2 linked regions of the Kineococcus sp. NBC_00420 genome follow. The protein of the gene in region 1 binds, or shares a complex with, the protein of each later gene. Links are inferred from orthologs where the notes say so. Each region holds a gene or a part of one and is shown on either strand. Other genes may lie near its edges.

Region 1 (8,271 bases):
CGAGCCCCGGCGGACACCCGGGTCGACCAGATGCAGCGTGGAGTGCGCGGCGACCCCGAACGCGAGGTGCGGTACGGCGTCGGAGACCCAGTCCTGCGGGGTCCACTCCCGCAGGTCCGTGACCCCGAGGGCGGCGGCGGGCAGGTCGGTGGCGGCCATCGCGGCGGCCCCGGTGACCACCGCGCCGACCCCGCGGGGCAGTCGCAGCCCCGCCGCGCGGACGGTCCCGACGAGCGCCCCGACGCCCAGCCCGGCGACCGTGCCGGACAACGCCCCGAGTGCGGTGAGCCGGTTGCCGCGCTGGGCTGCGGACCCCCCGACGGGCAGGTGGATCCGCTCGGCGAGCGCCTCGACGGTGTCCGCCGGCATGGTGCTGGCCTCACGTCCCCGCCAGGCCATGTCGGCGTAGGTGACGGCGTTCAGGACCGCGGTGCCCACGGCACCGGCGGCGAGTCCACCGAGGAGGCCACGGGAGGTTCGGCTGGAGTTCACGGTCACATGCTCGGTCCCGGGACGCCGGTCCGCGCGCCCGGACCGTCCCGTACCGATCGCGCCCTAGCATGGTGCCCGGGACCGCGCACGCGGCCTCGCGATCACGCACGGGTCACCGGGGGGTACGTCTGGACGGGGTAGGCCGCAACGCGGGCGACGAGCTCGTGGCCGACCGCTACGCCCTGGACCGGGAGCTGTCGGTCGCCACCGAGCTGGGGACGCGGGAGTTCCGCGGTCGTGACCTGACGCTGGACCGGCCCGTCCGCGTCCGCACGCTGCCCGCCGGCGACACCCGGGCCGAGGAGTTCCTCGACGCCGCCCGCCGCGCCGCCATGATCACCGATCCGCGCATCCCCCGCATCCTCGACGCGGGCACCGACCTGACCGCCGCCGACGGCACCGCCACGGTCTTCGTCGTCGAGGAGTTCGTCGAGGGGCGCTCCATGAGCGACCTGCTGCGGTCCGGTCCGATGAAGCCCGCCGCCGTCCGCGCCCTCGTCGGCGAGGTCGCGTCCGCGCTCGACGTCGCCGCCCGCCGGGGACTGCACCACACCCGCCTCACCCCCGACGACGTCGTCCTCGGCCCCGACGGGGTCGTGCGGGTCCGCGGGGTGGGGATCGAGGCGGCCCTCGAGATCGACCCGCCCGCGCTCTCCCCGGCCCGCGCGGCGGTGCTGGCCAACCGCGCCGACGCCGTCGCGCTCGTCGCGCTCGTCTACGCCGGACTCGTCGCGCGCTGGCCCGCGCTGGAGGCGCTGGCCCCGCACGCCGGCCTCCCGCAGTCGCCGACCGCCGACGGTGAACCGTTGCCGCCCAAGGACATCCGCCCCGACGTCCCGAACGACCTGGACACCCTGTGCAGCGTCACGTTCGGCCCGCACGAGGACGGTCCGCGCGACCCCGCGGAGCTCGCCCTGCAGCTCGCACCGTGGACGATGGCGCCCTGGGAGGAGACCCTGCGCCGGATGCGCGGCGAGGCCGCGACCAAGGAGTTCCGGGGTCGGCTGAAGAACCGCGACGAGGTGGTCCCCGAGGAGGAGCCGCCCGTCCCGTTCACCCGCCCGCACACCACCGCCCGGCCCCCGCGCGACGACTCCCGCCTGGTGCTGGCCATCGTCGGCGCGGTGATCGTCGTCGGGCTGGTGCTCGCGCTGTGGCAGTTGAGCCGGATCGCCGTGCCCGACATCCCGACCAGTGCCGCCAGCACCCCCGCCGCGACGACCTCGGCGCCCGCCGCGACGAGCGCCCCCGCGGTCTCGCCCAGTGCCGCCGCCCCGCCGCCGGTGACGCCGATCGTGCTGCCCGTGGCCTCCATCGCCGCCCTCGACCCACAGGGCGGCGGGGAGTCCTCGGCGACGGCTCCGCGGGCGATCGACGGCGACCCGGCGACGGCGTGGGAGAGCCAGCGCTACAACTCCGCGACGTTCGCCGGTCTCAAGGACGGCATGGGCCTCGTGCTCGACCTGGGCGTCGAGGCCGACGTCAGCCAGGTCCAGCTCACCGACGGCGGTGACGGCGGGTCGGTCTCGTTGCTGACGGCCCCCGGCCCGGCCCTCGACGGCTCCACCCCCGTCGCGAGCGCCCCGGCCGGCGGGGCGCAGACGCTGACCCCCGCGCAGCCGGTCCGCAGCCGCTACCTCGTCGTCTGGTTTACCCAGCTCCCGACGACCGACGGCGTCTTCCGGGCCCGCGTGGCCGAGATCGCCGTCACGGGGACGATCCCCACCCCGGCGCCGTGACCCCCGCGGGAACCGGTGCGCCGGTGGACCCGCGCACCGACGCGGAGCTCCTCGCCGCGCACGTCGCGGGCGACCCGGAGGCCTTCGGCGAGGTCGTCCGCCGGCACCGTGACCGGCTGTGGGCCGTGGCGCTGCGCACGACGGGCGACCGCGAGGAGGCCGCCGACGCCGTCCAGGACGCCCTCGTCTCGGCCCTGCGCGCGGCCGACCGGTTCCGCGGGGACTCCGCCGTCACGACGTGGCTGCACCGGATCGTCGTCAACGCCTGCCTCGACCGGGCCCGGCGCAGGGCCGTGCGCCCGACCCGTCCCCTCGAGGAGGAGGTCGGTCCCGGCGGGGACGAGAGCGCCCGCACCGGGGCGGCGCTGGCCGTCGTCCAGGACGCGACCCCGCACGTCGAGGCCGGGCTCGACGTCACCCGCGCCCTCGCCCGCCTCCCCGAGGCCCAACGGGCGGCCCTGGTGCTCGTCGACATGTACGACGTCCCGGTCGCCGAGGCCGCCGAGATCCTCGGCGTCGCGGTGGGCACGGTGAAGTCGCGGTGCTCGCGCGGACGGGTGACCCTGGCCGAGCTCCTCGGCGATCGCGTATGAGCGCGGGGAACCGTTGAACGTCGCACGACGTCACACCCCTGGTCGAGTTCGGGAGACGGGAGGAGGTCCGCGGTGAGCGAGGAGTTCGAGGAGAGCACCGAGGACGAGGTGCTGAGCCCCCAGGAGCAACGGGTCCGTGACCGGTTGCGCGGAGCGGCCGACCTCGGTCCGATGCCCGACGACGTCGTGGCCCGCGTCGACGCGGCGCTCGCGGCCGCGCGCACCGAGACCCCCGTCGCCTCGCTGGCCGCCCGTCGGCGCCCGTCGCGGTTGCCACGACTGCTGGCCGCGGCGGCCGCGGTCGTGGTCGTCGGGGGCGGCGGCTTCTGGCTCTCGCAGGACCACTCGCTGTCCGGGGCGTCCTCCTCGACGGCCGCCGGTGGTGGCTCGGTGGCGATGGGTGAGTCCGTGCCGCCGTCGGCGAAGGTCCTGCTCAGCGGCAAGGACTACACCGACGCCACCGCCGTCCAGGACCTCGCCGAGGACACCCTCGACGAGGGCGCCCCCACCGGGGGTTCCGCGCCCGACGCGACCCCGGGCCTGGGCACGAAGGACGAAGGCCGCACCACCCTGATGGCGCCGCAGGACACGGAGTCCGCGACGAGCGACCCGGCGCAACGCCCGGCTGCCGAGAAGGCTCTGGCCTGCACGAAGAGCCTCGGGGTCGACCCGGACTCCGTCCTCGCCGTCGAGATCGCGACCTGGCGCACCACACCGGCCGCTCTCGTCGTCCACACCACCACCGACGGGGCCGAGGTCGTCGTCGTGGCCCTCGACTGCGTCCCCGGAGACCCCGCCTACAGCCGGGTCGACGTGCCCCTCCCGAACGGCTCCTGAACGTGGTGTGAGGGTTCGGCGCCGGGAACAGCGCACCCCTACGATCGGTTGAAGAAGCAGCAACGCCGGAGCCCCGTGACCGCGGGGTCGGCACCGATCGAGGAAGCAGGTCCGCACAGGTGAGCGACGCCACCACGAACGAGATCCGCGAAGTCATCGTCGTGGGTTCGGGCCCCTCGGGCTACACCGCGGCGCTCTACGCCGCCCGTGCGGAACTGCGGCCGCTGGTCTTCGAAGGATCGGTGACGGCCGGCGGTGCGCTGATGAACACCACCGAGGTCGAGAACTTCCCGGGCTTCCCGGAAGGGATCATGGGCCCGGACCTGATGGACAACATGCGCCAGCAGGCCGAGAGGTTCGGCGCCGAGCTGATCACCGACGACATCGTCGACGTCCGCCTCGAGGGTGACGTCAAGGAGGTCGTCACCGGCTCCGGTGAGACCTACCGCGCCCACGCGGTGATCCTCGCGCTCGGTTCGGCCTACCGTCAGCTCGGTCTCCCGGACGAGAAGCGGCTGTCCGGTCGTGGCGTGAGCTGGTGCGCCACCTGTGACGGCTTCTTCTTCCGCGAGCAGGACATCGTCGTCGTCGGCGGCGGGGACTCCGCGGTCGAGGAGGCGACGTTCCTCACCCGTTTCGCCCGCACCGTGACGATCGTGCACCGACGGGACGAGCTCCGCGCCTCGCGCATCATGGCGAAGCGCGCCGAGGACAACCCGAAGATCAAGTTCGTCTGGAACTCCGCCGTCACCGGCATCCTGGGCGAGAACAAGGTCGAGGGCCTCACGGTGCAGGACACCGTGACCGGTGAGACGAGCGAGATCGCGGCGACCGCGCTCTTCATCGCCATCGGCCACGAACCGCGCACCGACCTCGTCAAGGGGCAGGTCGACCTGGACGAGAACGGGTTCATCCTCGTCGAGGGTCGCAGCACCCGCACGAACCTCCCCGGCGTCTTCGCCGCCGGTGACGTCGTCGACCACGAGTACATGCAGGCCATCACCGCCGCCGGCATGGGGTGCTCCGCCGCCCTGGACGCCGAGAAGTTCCTCGCCGCCCGCGGTGACGTCGCGCAGGACGAGCAGCCCCCGCGCGAGGAGACCCGGACGCCCGACGTCGCGGACTCCGACACCGTCGACCGCCCGCAGCCGCGGGTCTGACCCCCACCCACATCAGGAGAACGACCATGAGCACCACCCACGTCACGGACGACACGTTCGACGCCGAGGTCCTGCAGTCCGACAAGCCCGTCCTCGTCGACTTCTGGGCGCCCTGGTGCGGCCCGTGCCGTCAGGTCGCCCCGATCCTCGAGGAGATCGCCGCCGAGAACGCGGACAAGATCACCGTGGTGAAGGTCAACACCGACGAGAACCCGAAGATCGCCGCGAAGTACGGCGTCACGTCGATCCCGACGCTGAACGTCTACTCCGGTGGTGAGGTCGTCAAGACGATCATCGGCGCGCGGCCCAAGCCCGTGCTGCTGAAGGAGCTCGACGACTTCGTCGGCTGATCCCGTTCGCGGAGAGCGCCGGTCCCCTCGTGGGGGCCGGCGCTCTGCTGTCAGGGGTGGGCTACCCCGGTGAGGGTCTGGACCCGGATGCTGCCGAGCAGCCGCTCGAGCGCCGCCTCGACGTCCTCGCGCCAGCTCAGCGCCGTCTTCAGCTCCAGCCGCAACCGCGGGTAGCGGTGGTGGGGACGCACCACGGTGAACCCGACCGACTCCAGCAGGTGCGCGGGGAGCACGCAGGGGTCGCCGTGGTCGTGCGGGGACTCCTCGCTGCCGTCACCGCCGACGGCCGCCGCCGCCCCGCCGAACGCCTCGACGGCCTTCACCCCGCGTTGGGTGAGGTCCTTGGCCGCGCCCTGCAGCAGCATCCGGGCCAGCCCTTCGCCCCGGAAGGCCGGTTCGATCCAGCCCGTCGTCAGCAGGACGCTGTCACCGCTGACCGGCGAGGTGGGGAAACCCGTCGAGCGGGGTGAGTAGACCGGCGGGGCGTACATGACGAACCCGGCCGCCTGGTCGTCGACGTAGACGAGCCGGCCGCACGGACCCCACTGCAGCAGGACGCTGGAGATCCAGGCCTCCTTCTCGAAGTCCGGGTACCCCGCCGCGGCGGCCCGCTGGGCGGCTCCGGCGTCGAGTTCCCAGAAGACGCACTGCCGCGACTGCTTGGGCAGGTCGGCCAGCGTGTCGAGCGTCAACGGCGCCATCCGACGACCCACCGGCGTCAGCCTCCCCAGTCCCGCTCGGCGTCTCGACGACGCGTCCGCGTTGCGTCCACGCGTCGAACGCATCCTAGGTGGCAGTCTCGGAGAGTGCGACGAGCACTCGTCCACTCAGCACCCGTGTCCCAGGAGGCCGTCATGAGCCAGCACCGCCCGCCCTCGAGTCCCGGTGACGCGTCCCCCGCGTCGGCGGCGGCCGGGGCCGGAACTGGGGCTGGCCGGAGGTTGGACCGTTGGCGGTCCGCCTACGCCGAACGGACCGCGTCGATGACGGCGTCGGAGATCCGGGCGCTGTTCGCCGTGGCGAACCGGCCCGAGGTCGTCTCGCTCGCCGGCGGCATGCCCTACCTGCCCGCGCTCCCCCTCGACGCCATCGCCGAGATCTCCGCGCGGTTGATCTCCCAGAAGGGAGCCGTGGCCCTGCAGTACGGCTCCGGTCAGGGTGAGGAGGTGCTGCGCGAGCAGATCGTCGAGGTCATGCGCCCCCAGGGCATCGACGCCCACCCCGACGACATCGTCGTGACGACCGGGTCCCAGCAGGCCCTCGACCTCGTGTCCCGGATCTTCCTCGACCCGGGTGACGTGGTCCTCGCGGAGGCGCCCAGCTACGTCGGTGCCCTCGGGGTGTTCCGCAGCTACCAGGCGCAGGTCGTGCACGTGCCCCTCGACCACGACGGGCTGCAGCCCGCGGCGCTGGAGGAGGCGCTCGTGCGCCTCCGGGCCGAGGGGAAGCGGGTGAAGTTCCTCTACACGGTGCCGAACCACCACAACCCGGCGGGCGTGACGCTCTCGTTGGAACGGCGGCGGGAGGTCCTGGCCATCGCCCGACGCCACGAGCTGCTGATCCTCGAGGACGACCCGTACGCGCTGCTGGGCTTCGACGGCGACCCGCTGCCCGCGCTCCGCTCGATGGACCCCGAGCACGTCGTGCACCTGGGGTCCTTCTCCAAGACGTTCGCGCCGGGCTACCGCGTGGGGTGGGCCGTCGCGCCGCACGCCGTGCGGGAGAAGCTCGTGCTGGCCTCGGAGTCGGCGATCCTCTGCCCGACCTCCTTCGGCCAGTTCGCGATCGCCGAGTACCTGTCGAGCTACGACTGGATGGGCCAGGTCAAGGTCTTCCGCGAGCTCTACCGCGAGCGGCGCGACGCCATGCTGGACGCCCTCGCCACGCACCTCCCCCGAGCGACGTGGACGCACCCCGTCGGCGGGTTCTACGTGTGGATGACGTTGCCCGACGGTCTCGACGCGAAGGCGATGCTGCCGCGCGCCGTCACCGGCCGCGTCGCCTACGTCCCCGGCGGCGCCTTCTACGCCGACGGGAGCGGTAGCCGGTCGGTGCGGTTGTCGTACTGCTTCCCGCCGGCCGAACGGATCCGTGAGGGTGTCCGCCGCCTCGCCGCCGTCGTGCAGGACGAACTGGACGTGGCCGAGACCTTCGGCCCCGTCACCCCGCGCGCCGGTCGAGCCGGCCACGACAACCCCGGACCGGAGCTGGCATGACCCGCGACCTGCACGTCGCCGTCCTCGCGGGCGGTCTCTCCCACGAACGGGACGTCTCCCTGCGCTCCGGTCGCCGGGTCGCGGACGCGTTGCGCTCCTCCGGCTGCGAGGTGACGATCCTCGACGCGGACGCGCACCTGCTGCCGACGTTGGCCGCCCAACGACCCGACGTCGTGTGGCCCGTGCTGCACGGGGCGATCGGGGAGGACGGCGCGCTGCGCGACGTCCTGGAACTCCTCGGGCTCACCTACGTCGGCGCCCGCCCGGGGGCCTGTCGACTGGCCTGGGACAAACCCATCGCCCAGAGCATCGTCGCGGCGGCGGGGATCAGGGTCCCCCCCTCGATCGCGCTGCCGCACGCCACCTTCCGCGACCTCGGAGCCCAGCCCGTCCTGGCCGCAGCCGCCGATTGGGCGGGCTTCCCGCTCGTGGTGAAGCCGAGCCGGGGAGGCTCGGCGCTGGGGGTCGCCGTCGTCGGGGAACCGCGGGACCTCGCCCGCGCCGTCGTGGACTCGTTCGCCTACGGCGACACCGCCCTGGTCCAGCAGCACGTCCCGGGGGTGGAGGTGGCCGTCTCCGTCGTCGAGATCGACGGGGAGGTCCAGGTCCTGCCCGCCGTCGAGATCGTCGCCGACGGCGGCTCCTACGACTACGCGGCCCGCTACACCGCCGGGGCCACCGAGTTCTTCGCACCGGCCCGGTTGTCCGCCGACGACGCCGAACGGCTGGCCGGGACGGCTCGTGGCGCGCACGAGGCGCTGGGACTGCGCCACCTGTCCCGCATCGACTTCATCGTCACCGACTCCGGTGATCCGGTGTTCCTCGAGGCGAACGCCGCACCGGGGATGACCGAGACGTCGTTGCTGCCGCAGGCCGTGGAGGCC
Region 2 (8,279 bases), 130 kb from region 1 along the record:
GCTCGACGACAGCCTCGGACGTCAGGAGCACGCCGCCGGCCGCTTCGACTCGGGCGACCTCAGCTTCCAGGTCCTCCGTCCGCAGGTCGAGGTGCACCCGGTTCTTCTCGGTCTTGCGATCCGTCGTGCGCTGCAGGAGCAGTTCCACGCCCTCTCCACCGGACGGACTCAAGCTCAGGTAGGGCCCTCCTCCGTAGCTGTCGCGCCGGTAACCCAGGACCGTCGTCCAGAAGTCCGCCGATCGGTCGAGGTCACTGGTGTCCAGGACGATGACGAGTTCTCCCTGCGGATAGCGCTGCACGCAGCGATCTTGACACCGCGCGAGCGTCGCCTCCTCCGGCGGTGCCGGAAGACCGCGACGTCCTGTGAGGAGCAGGACCTGGCACAGCCGAGCCGAGGTCTCGCCGCTCCTGCTCCGGGCGAGTGCACTTCGACGACCACAGCGGTAGCGGCGCCGCAGTCGGTGCAGGGAGCGAGGGTCGGCGGGGGCCAGGGCGGTGGAGCCGCAGCGGATGCCGTGGTGGCGGGTGAGGAAGTGGTGAGCGCTGGAGGGACGGGGCGGGCAAGATTGCTCCGGTGACTCAGTGCGACGCTCTTCGCCCGTACCGCGGGCGCGCTGAGTCCGGACCCGACCTCTGGGCACGACGAGGTGCACGACACCGGACGGGAGGCAGCGTGGACGCAGCACGGACCGCCGCGCAGGAGGCTGCGCGGGAGAGCGTGAGCGACCTCGTGCTCGAGACCAGCGGGGTCGGCACCTTCGTCCTGCACCTGCCGAGTCAGGAGCTGGTCGTCGATGACCGCCTGTTGGATCTGGTGGGCGTGGACCGGGCCGACTTCACCGGCCGGGGCGGTGACCTCCTCGCCCGTCTCGACGAGGACGAGGCCACCGCGGCGACCACCGCTCTGACACGAGCGGTGGTGACGGCCGGGACGTGGAGCGGCGAGTACTCGATCTCAGGTCGCGACGGAGTGCGCCGTCGTGTCGCCGTGCGAGGGCGCAGCGTGGTCGGCCAGGACGGCGACAGCAACGGTGGCACCGTGACCGCGGTGGTCGGGGTGGTCGAAGGACGGGAGGGCGGGCCCGCGGCGGTGGGCGCACCCGGCGCGGCGGGCACGCAGGCCGAGTCCGCGCGCACCATCCAGATCCTGGAGACGATGTCGGCGGCGTTCTACTCCTTGGACCGCGACTGGCGCTTCACCTACGTCAACGGCCCGGCTGAGACCTTGATCGGGTTCACGCGTCAGGAGGCGGTGGGGCAGGTGGTGTGGGACCTGTTCCCCCAAGCGCGGGGCACCGTCATCGAGGCCACCTACCGCGATGCGCTCAGCACCGGGGAGCCGGCCGTCTTCGAGGCGTACTACCCCCGGCCGCTGGACGCGTGGTTCGAGATCCGGGTCTGGCCCAGAGCGGAGGGTCTGTCGGTCTTCTTCCTCGACATCACCGCCCGCCACGCGGCCCAGGAGGCCGCTGAGCGCAGCACCCGCCGGCTGGCTGCGCTCGGGGAGACCGCCTTGGCCTTGGCCGACGCCGAGGACATCGGCGATGTCGTCACCGTCATGACGCGCCGGGGTCTGGCGGCGTTGGACGCGCAGGGTAGTTCGATCGCCGTTCCCGACCCCACCGACCCTGCGTACCTGTTGTCCTACATCACCGACAACCTCGTCGAGGACACCCGCTCGGACTTCGCCCGTCTCCCGGTGGACGCGCAACTGTCGGTCGCGGTGACCGCCCGGACCGGGCAGCGGATGCTGCTGGGCGACCAGGCGGCGTGCGAGGCCTTCTCCCCCCACGTGGTGGCTGCGAACGTGGTCACCGGTTGCCAGGCGTGGGCTTCGCTGCCGCTGCGTGCCGACGGGGCGGTCATCGGCGTGCTCACGCTGGGCTGGCGCGAGGCGCAGTCGTTCGACGAGAGGCAGCTGGAGCTGCTGGAGACCTACGCCGCCCAGTGCGCCCAGACCCTGCAGCGCCTGGCCGCCCGGGAGGCCGAGCGGGCCGCGACCGCGCAGCAGGCGGCGCTGGTCGCCCTCGCCCGGGCCCTGGGCGAGGCCGACAGCGAGCAGGAGGTCGTCACCGTGCTCACCGAGCGGGCGGCGTCGTTGCTGCAGGCCGACGGCGCGGTCCTGTGCCTGCGTGAGGCGGGGGACTCCCACGTGCGGGTCCTGACGACCACCGACGCCTACGACCAACGCATCCGTGACCGGTTGCGGCGTCTGCCGGTGGACTTCGACCTGCCTGCGGTCCGCACCGCGGTCACCGGGGTGCCGTTCTTCCACACCGACCGGGCCCAGAGCCTCGCGGCGGTCCCCGGCGCGGCGCACTCCTACGCCGCCGGTGGCGTCGAGGCTTCCGCCGCGGTCCCGCTGCACGCGCGCGGTCAGCTGCTGGGCTGCCTGTCGGTGACCTACCCCCACCCCCACCCCTGGCCGCAGAGCGATCGGGACCTGCTGGCGGCCTGCGCGACGCTGGTCGCCCAGACCCTGGAACGCATCGGGGCCCGGGACGCCGAACGTGAAGCCGGTGCGGAAGTCGCCCGCTTCTCCGAGACCTTGCAGCGTTCCCTGCTCAGCGGCCCCACTGCGCCGGCCGACCTGCAGGTCGCGGTGCGCTACGTGCCCGCAGCCAGTCAGGTACAGGTCGGAGGGGACTGGTACGACGCCTTCGTGACCTCCGAGGGGATCACCAGCCTGGTCATCGGTGACGTCACCGGCCACGACCGCCACGCCGCGGCCGCGATGGCGCAGTTCCGCAACCTGCTGCGCGGGATCGGCTACGCCCTCGGTCGACCGCCCGCCGCGATCCTGAGCGTGCTGGACCAGGCGGCCCACGACCTGGGGGTGGTCGAGATGGCCACCGTCGTCCTCGCCCAGGTCCACCCGAGCCCCCCGCAGCAGGCAGCGGGCCTGCGCACCCTGCGCTGGTCCAACGCCGGTCACCTGCCCCCGCTGCTCCTCACTCCCGATGGCACCACGTGCTACCTCGACACCGCACCGGACCTGCTGCTGGGCCTGGACCCCGCCACCTCCCGCGCCGACCACGAGCTGCTCCTGGCCCCGGGATCGACCGTGCTGTTCTTCACCGACGGCCTCGTCGAACGGCGTGGGGCCTGGCTGCAGGACGGCCTGGACTGGTTGGCGCGTGCTGCGGCTGAAGTGGCTCACCTGCCCCCGGAGCAGATCTGCGATGCCCTGCTCGCCCAGGTCGGCGACCGCGTCGAGGACGACGTCGCCCTGCTGGTGCTACGGCCCGACGCCGAGGAGTCCGAGCGTCCACGATGAGTTCGACCGGTCGTGGCCACACCGAGGTGCTGGACGTGCTGACCACCGAGGGCGGTGTGGTGCCGGTGGTGGACGGGCGGCCAGTTCGGAGGGGCCCGGCGAGCAGCTTCCGAGAGGTGAGAGCCATGACCGAGGAGAGATCTGTGAGTGACAAGCCGAGTGTGATCTTCGTCTGCGTGCACAACGCCGGCCGTTCGCAGATGGCCGCGGGGTTCATGACGGCCCTGTCGGGTGGGGCCGTCGAGGTCCGCTCGGCCGGCTCCGCGCCCGCCGACCAGATCAACCCCACCGCGGTGCGGGCCATGGCCGAGGTCGGCATCGACATCACCGCCGAGCAGCCCAAGGTCCTCACCCCCGAGGCCGTGCAGGCCTCCGACGCGGTCATCACCATGGGCTGCGGCGACGCGTGCCCGTTCTACCCGGGCAAGCGCTACGAGGACTGGGTCCTGGAGGACCCCGCCGGGCAGGGCATCGAGGCGGTCCGTCCGATCCGCGACGAGATCCGCGCCCGCGTCCAGGCGCTCCTGGCTGACCTGCTGCCCGCCGGCACCGCCACCTCGACCGTGGGGTCGCCTGCTCGAGGTCAGACGGGTCGGGTCTGACCCTCGGCGAGGACGGCGCCGGCGTGGTCCAGCGCCTGCCAGGTGCCCTCCTGCGAGCGGGCCGCTACCGCTTCGTCCACCACGGGTGCGGCCCACCAGACGTGACCCTCGACCGCAGCGAGGTGCCGCCGGCCGTCGGGTGTGGTGACGACGACGTGAGCGACGTCGTCGGAGGCGTAGCCGTAGTAGTCCACGACGTTCTCACCCGGGCTGTACCCGCCGCCGGCGCCGGCCACGGTGGCGATCACCGAGGTGGCGGCCGGGACGGGGATGACGGCTGACATGGCTCCGCTGGAGTCTTCGCGGAGGGTGTAGCCGATGCAGATGAAGATGCTGTCACCGTCGTCCTCGCGGTAGGCGGTGGCGTCGGAGACGTCGGTGGAGGCTGCGAAGACCCGGCGCAGGTGGTCGGTGGCTCCTGCGGGCAGGGCGTGGGGGTCGGGCCCGTCGTCACCGGCGCGGTGGGCGGCGCGTCCCTGGCCCATCCGAGCGCACCCCTCGCCGTCGGCTTCCACGGTCGCGTCGGTGCTGGTGGTGCTCGCCGGTTCCAGACGCGGCGCGTCAGGGTCCTGGACGGGTGGGGTGGACGCGGTGGTGGGGGCCGGGCTCGTAGCAGCTCCGGTGGCGGCCCCCTCGGCTGCGGTCCGGGTCGACGACGAGCAGCCCGTCAGCAGGGCGATCAGGACGACGGCGACGCCGGCGCAGCCGCCCGCGGTCTTGACGCTGGGGTTCACGTGTCCACAGTGCCTCACGGGGACTCGGCCGAGCGCAGCACGTGGGCCGATGCGGGGGGTGGAACCCGACGCCGCCGGGTCTCGTCCACTCCCCATGAGGTGGGGGCGAGGTGTGGTGGCGTGGTCGCTGGTGTCGCTCCTGGTGGTGTCCCTCACGGGCTGCCGCGGCGAGCAGGAACTCGCAGTGCCGCCGGAGCCGACGTGGGACGTTCCCGTCCTGAGCGGCGCCTGGACGAAGATGGCACCGGCGCCGCTCAGTGCCCGAGGTGATGCCGCGAGCACGGTGCGGGACGGGCAGTTCGCCGTCGCCGGTGGCTACGTCTACCCCGATCCCACCCCGGCACCCTGCGGCGACGGAGGCAGCTGCGCGGGACCGGTCCCCAGCTTCCGCGACGACGGCGCGTCCTGGTCGGCGGCGACCGGTACCTGGACCCCGCAGCCGGCACTGCACGGGGTGGACAGCTACGGCAGGGGCCCGTTCCTGGAGCCGTGGCTCGGGCCCACGGGTTTCGACGTCGCCCAGGCACCCTCGCCACTGCCCTTGACCCCCGGGGAGAGCGGGCGCTGGGTGGGTCGCACGTTCGTCGTCGCCGGCTGGTCGAACGCCACCGAGGACGACCGTGTGCGCAAGCCGGTGGCCGTGGGTTCCTTCGACGCCGACACGGGGCGGTGGAGGGTGGATCCGTGGCCGTTGCCCGACGCCTACCAGCAGGAGCTGGTCAGCGTGTGGACGGGGACGCAGTTGGTGATCATCGTCAAGGCGATCGGTGCGGGCTGCTCCGACGAGCAGGCGTGCCGGCGAGTGGTGACCTGGTCACCGCAGGGCGGGTGGGACCAGGTCGCGGAGTGGGCGATCGGACCCGCCGCCGGCGTCGACGGAGACCCCGGCCGGGCGGTGGACCGCTCACCGGGTCACTGGGTGGGCTTCGACGAGTTGTTGTGGGACGGGCGGCGGGTGGTCGGGGTCACCTTCGGGCAGGACGTCGTCCTCGCGTCGGTCGCCGTGGACACCGCTCACGTCGAAGAGCTCGCCTCCCTGCCCGGTGAGGGGTCGATGGCCGAGCCGGTGGCCTTGACCCGTGGTGGTGGTGACGTACTGGTGGTGTCGGATCGTCAGACCGCGCTGCTGGGCCCAGACGGGGAGTGGGCGAAGCTCCCCGCCGTGCCTGGTCCGCGGGAGGTGGGGCGTGCGGTGGGACTCGTCGGTGACGTCGTGGTGCGGTGGGGTGGGCGGGTGCTGCCCGGGGCCGAGGGCAGTGTCGATTCCGCCGACGGATGGTTCTTCCGGTTGCCGAGCTGAGCCCACCCAGCACAGCGCGCCCGCGCACCGCGGGACGACCGTGAGGCTGCAGGCTGTTCGATGTGGGGGGTGAAGTCGCCAGGGGCATGCGTGGCGCGAGGAGCATCACGCCGGAGCCCATCGCCGACCTCAGCCGTCGACCGACGAAGGATCGCGGCTAGCCCGTGACGCGCCGGACCGCCCCCACGACCACGTCCACGGCGACGCCGAACACCACGTGCGACCCGCCTTCCCAGACCCACCACGCCCTCGGCAGGTCCGACACCGGGGCCTGCACGCCCATCACGGGCAGCAGCGTCGCGTGGAAGGCGCCGAACAGCGCGGCGCCGCCGAGGGTCCCCGCCCCGGCCCGCGCGAGCGGCACCCGCCGCGACACCACGGAGTAGGCGACGGGGTAGCCGTAGGCCAGGGCGCGGTGGAACCAGACGGCGCCCGCCTCCAGGTCGTCGCCCTCCAGGGCATCGCCGTTCCCGCCGCGCAGGTCGACCAGACGCCGGTACAGCACCGAGGGGGGCATGCGGTCGCCGTGGCCCGCGGGGTCGGCACCGGGGAGTTCCTTCTGACCGGGTGCGGGCGGGAGGAGCTTCTCGCCCCAGCCCTGCAGCGTGGACTCGGCCTTCGCCTTCGCCCGCACCGCCACCCAGCCGGCCAGGAAACCCGTCGCCACGTCGAGCGCGAACCGCGATGTCTTCACGAGGTGTGGCTACCCGATCGAGGCAGCGAAAGCAATTTCGTGGATCCCCGTGGATCTCGGGGCGCGGCGGTGTCGGCCTGGACGGCGGCGCGGTGAGCGTGGACGGCGATGAGCGCTTCACCGGTGACGTTCCTGCATCCCGTGCCCGATCCTCCAACCCCTCGGCGTACGCCGGGTCCGGGCCCCGGTGCCGGGGAGCAGTGCTGCCGCACCACGTCCCGGCGTGAAGCGGCGCGGGCCGCAGGATCATCCGACCGTCCACGACTGCGCCCAGATCGCGGGATGACCGTGAGGTTGCGCGGCAGCGGGCGGTTGCCGTCGTGGGGGACGACGTGGGTGCGCTGATCCGGTCGCTCTGACGACCGGATCGGCGCACCCACGGGTGACATCACGTGGTGACAGCGATGGGTGCGACGGCTTGGGCGAACGCCACGACATCGCCATGACCGAGCGTCCCGCGACCGACCACCCATCCTGAGTTCGGGTCGACAACTCATCGCTCAGCCTGGCGAGCAGCAGTACCGCTGCATCGCGGTCGACTCCTGAGCGCGTCTGGAACTCCCACGCTTCGATGGCTTCCGGTCCATGGAGGACTTCGTTCAGCGCGTTGCAGAGACCGCTCAGGTCGGCGCCGTTGACGTGCACGTCCGCTACGTAGCCGCGTGTTCAGACGGCGGTGAATGCCCACGAACGAGACGGTGAGGTCGGCGACGTCCTGGTCAGCGGGGTGACCGTGAGGTCGTTGGTGGGTCTGGTCCTGCTGGCGGGACCTCGACCAGGCCCTGGGGCGGTACGCCCTGCCACCGCGTAGTGAGCCGTTGCTGTGGATCGCGGCGGGTGCGCCTCGACGCCCTGGTGTCGGTCGTTCACCGATCCAGCGGCTCGTCCAGCACCTTGCTGAACAACGTCGTGCCCCTCACGTCCCCGTCGGGGTTCACCGCGTATCCCTCGATGGTCCCGACGCGGTGCCAGCCCCACCGTTCGTAGATGCCCTCCGCGGGGCTCCCCGTCTCGGTGTCCAGCACCAGCAGAGTTCGCCCCGCTCGCACAGCTGCCTCTTCCGCCGCGGTCACCAGGCGGGAGGCGAGCCCCCGCCCCCGGAAGTCGCGGTGGACCAGCAGTTTGGTCAGCTCGGCGCGGTGCGGGGCGTTCTCGGGCTGGTCCAGGCGCAGGCTGACGGTCCCGGCGACCCGTGTCGTTCCCTGCACCTCCTCGACCGCGACCCACGTCCACCCGCCCGCGAGGTACCGGCGCCACCACTGCTCGGCGTCCACGACGTCGGGGACGCGGACGAAGCCGACGCTGGCACCGTCCTGGACGACGTCCCGCAGCACCTCCACGAGGCCGGCGAGGAGGTCGGTCGGGACGGGGTCGGGGACGCGCAGGAGATCCACGCGCCCATTGTCCCGTGCTGCCGACACGGACGCGGGACGACCGTGGAGTCGCCGGCGTCCACGGCCTGAGGCGTGGTTCAGCCGTCGCCGTTGTCCTGGATGAGCCAGGGCTCCTGGTCGCTGTCGCGCATCAGCAGGTAACCCCACGACGTGGGGCCGTCCGGCATGGTCTCGTCACCCGCGCCGTGCAGGGTGAAGGTCACGGGGACGAAGACGGCTTGGGCGTGCCCCTCGGCTGCGGTGCCCGTGGGGTCTTCACGGAGGCTGGTACCCACC

The links.
Region 2: the proteins of trxA (region 1) and OG218_RS13845 are in contact, whole or in part, in an NMR structure (PDB 2IPA), measured with the Bacillus subtilis proteins. The link is inferred for Kineococcus sp. NBC_00420 from one-to-one orthologs.

The regions. Positions count from the first base shown.
Region 1 is NZ_CP107930.1:2,709,752-2,718,022, forward strand. What follows is about bases 3,720-6,509. They hold trxA (thioredoxin), read left to right. Parts: upstream 3,720-4,847; coding sequence 4,848-5,171; downstream 5,172-6,509. Other genes in these bases: trxB (thioredoxin-disulfide reductase), read left to right, coding at 3,781-4,821; OG218_RS13150 (GNAT family N-acetyltransferase), read right to left, coding at 5,222-5,884; OG218_RS13155 (aminotransferase-like domain-containing protein), read left to right, coding at 6,026-6,509. Outside these bases: OG218_RS13120 (hypothetical protein), read right to left, coding at 1-492; OG218_RS13125 (protein kinase family protein), read left to right, coding at 657-2,231; RNA polymerase sigma factor SigM, read left to right, coding at 2,228-2,824; OG218_RS13135 (hypothetical protein), read left to right, coding at 2,897-3,661; more of OG218_RS13155, read left to right, coding at 6,510-7,387; OG218_RS13160 (D-alanine--D-alanine ligase family protein), read left to right, coding at 7,384-8,271. UniProt on the Bacillus subtilis protein: Participates in various redox reactions through the reversible oxidation of its active center dithiol to a disulfide and catalyzes dithiol-disulfide exchange reactions.
Region 2 is NZ_CP107930.1:2,842,129-2,850,407, reverse strand. The notes cover bases 2,354-5,151. They hold OG218_RS13845 (arsenate reductase ArsC), read left to right. Parts: upstream 2,354-3,422; coding sequence 3,423-3,881; downstream 3,882-5,151. Other genes in these bases: OG218_RS13835 (hypothetical protein), read left to right, coding at 4,731-5,151; OG218_RS13840 (hypothetical protein), read right to left, coding at 3,863-4,615; OG218_RS13850 (SpoIIE family protein phosphatase), read left to right, coding at 2,354-3,279. In the rest of the region: OG218_RS13855 (VOC family protein), read right to left, coding at 1-301; more of OG218_RS13850, read left to right, coding at 676-2,353; more of OG218_RS13835, read left to right, coding at 5,152-5,915; OG218_RS13830 (DUF1440 domain-containing protein), read right to left, coding at 6,073-6,609; OG218_RS13825 (GNAT family N-acetyltransferase), read right to left, coding at 7,476-8,003; OG218_RS13820 (hypothetical protein), read right to left, coding at 8,081-8,279. UniProt on the Bacillus subtilis protein: Catalyzes the reduction of arsenate [As(V)] to arsenite [As(III)]. In vitro, can dephosphorylate para-nitrophenyl phosphate (pNPP).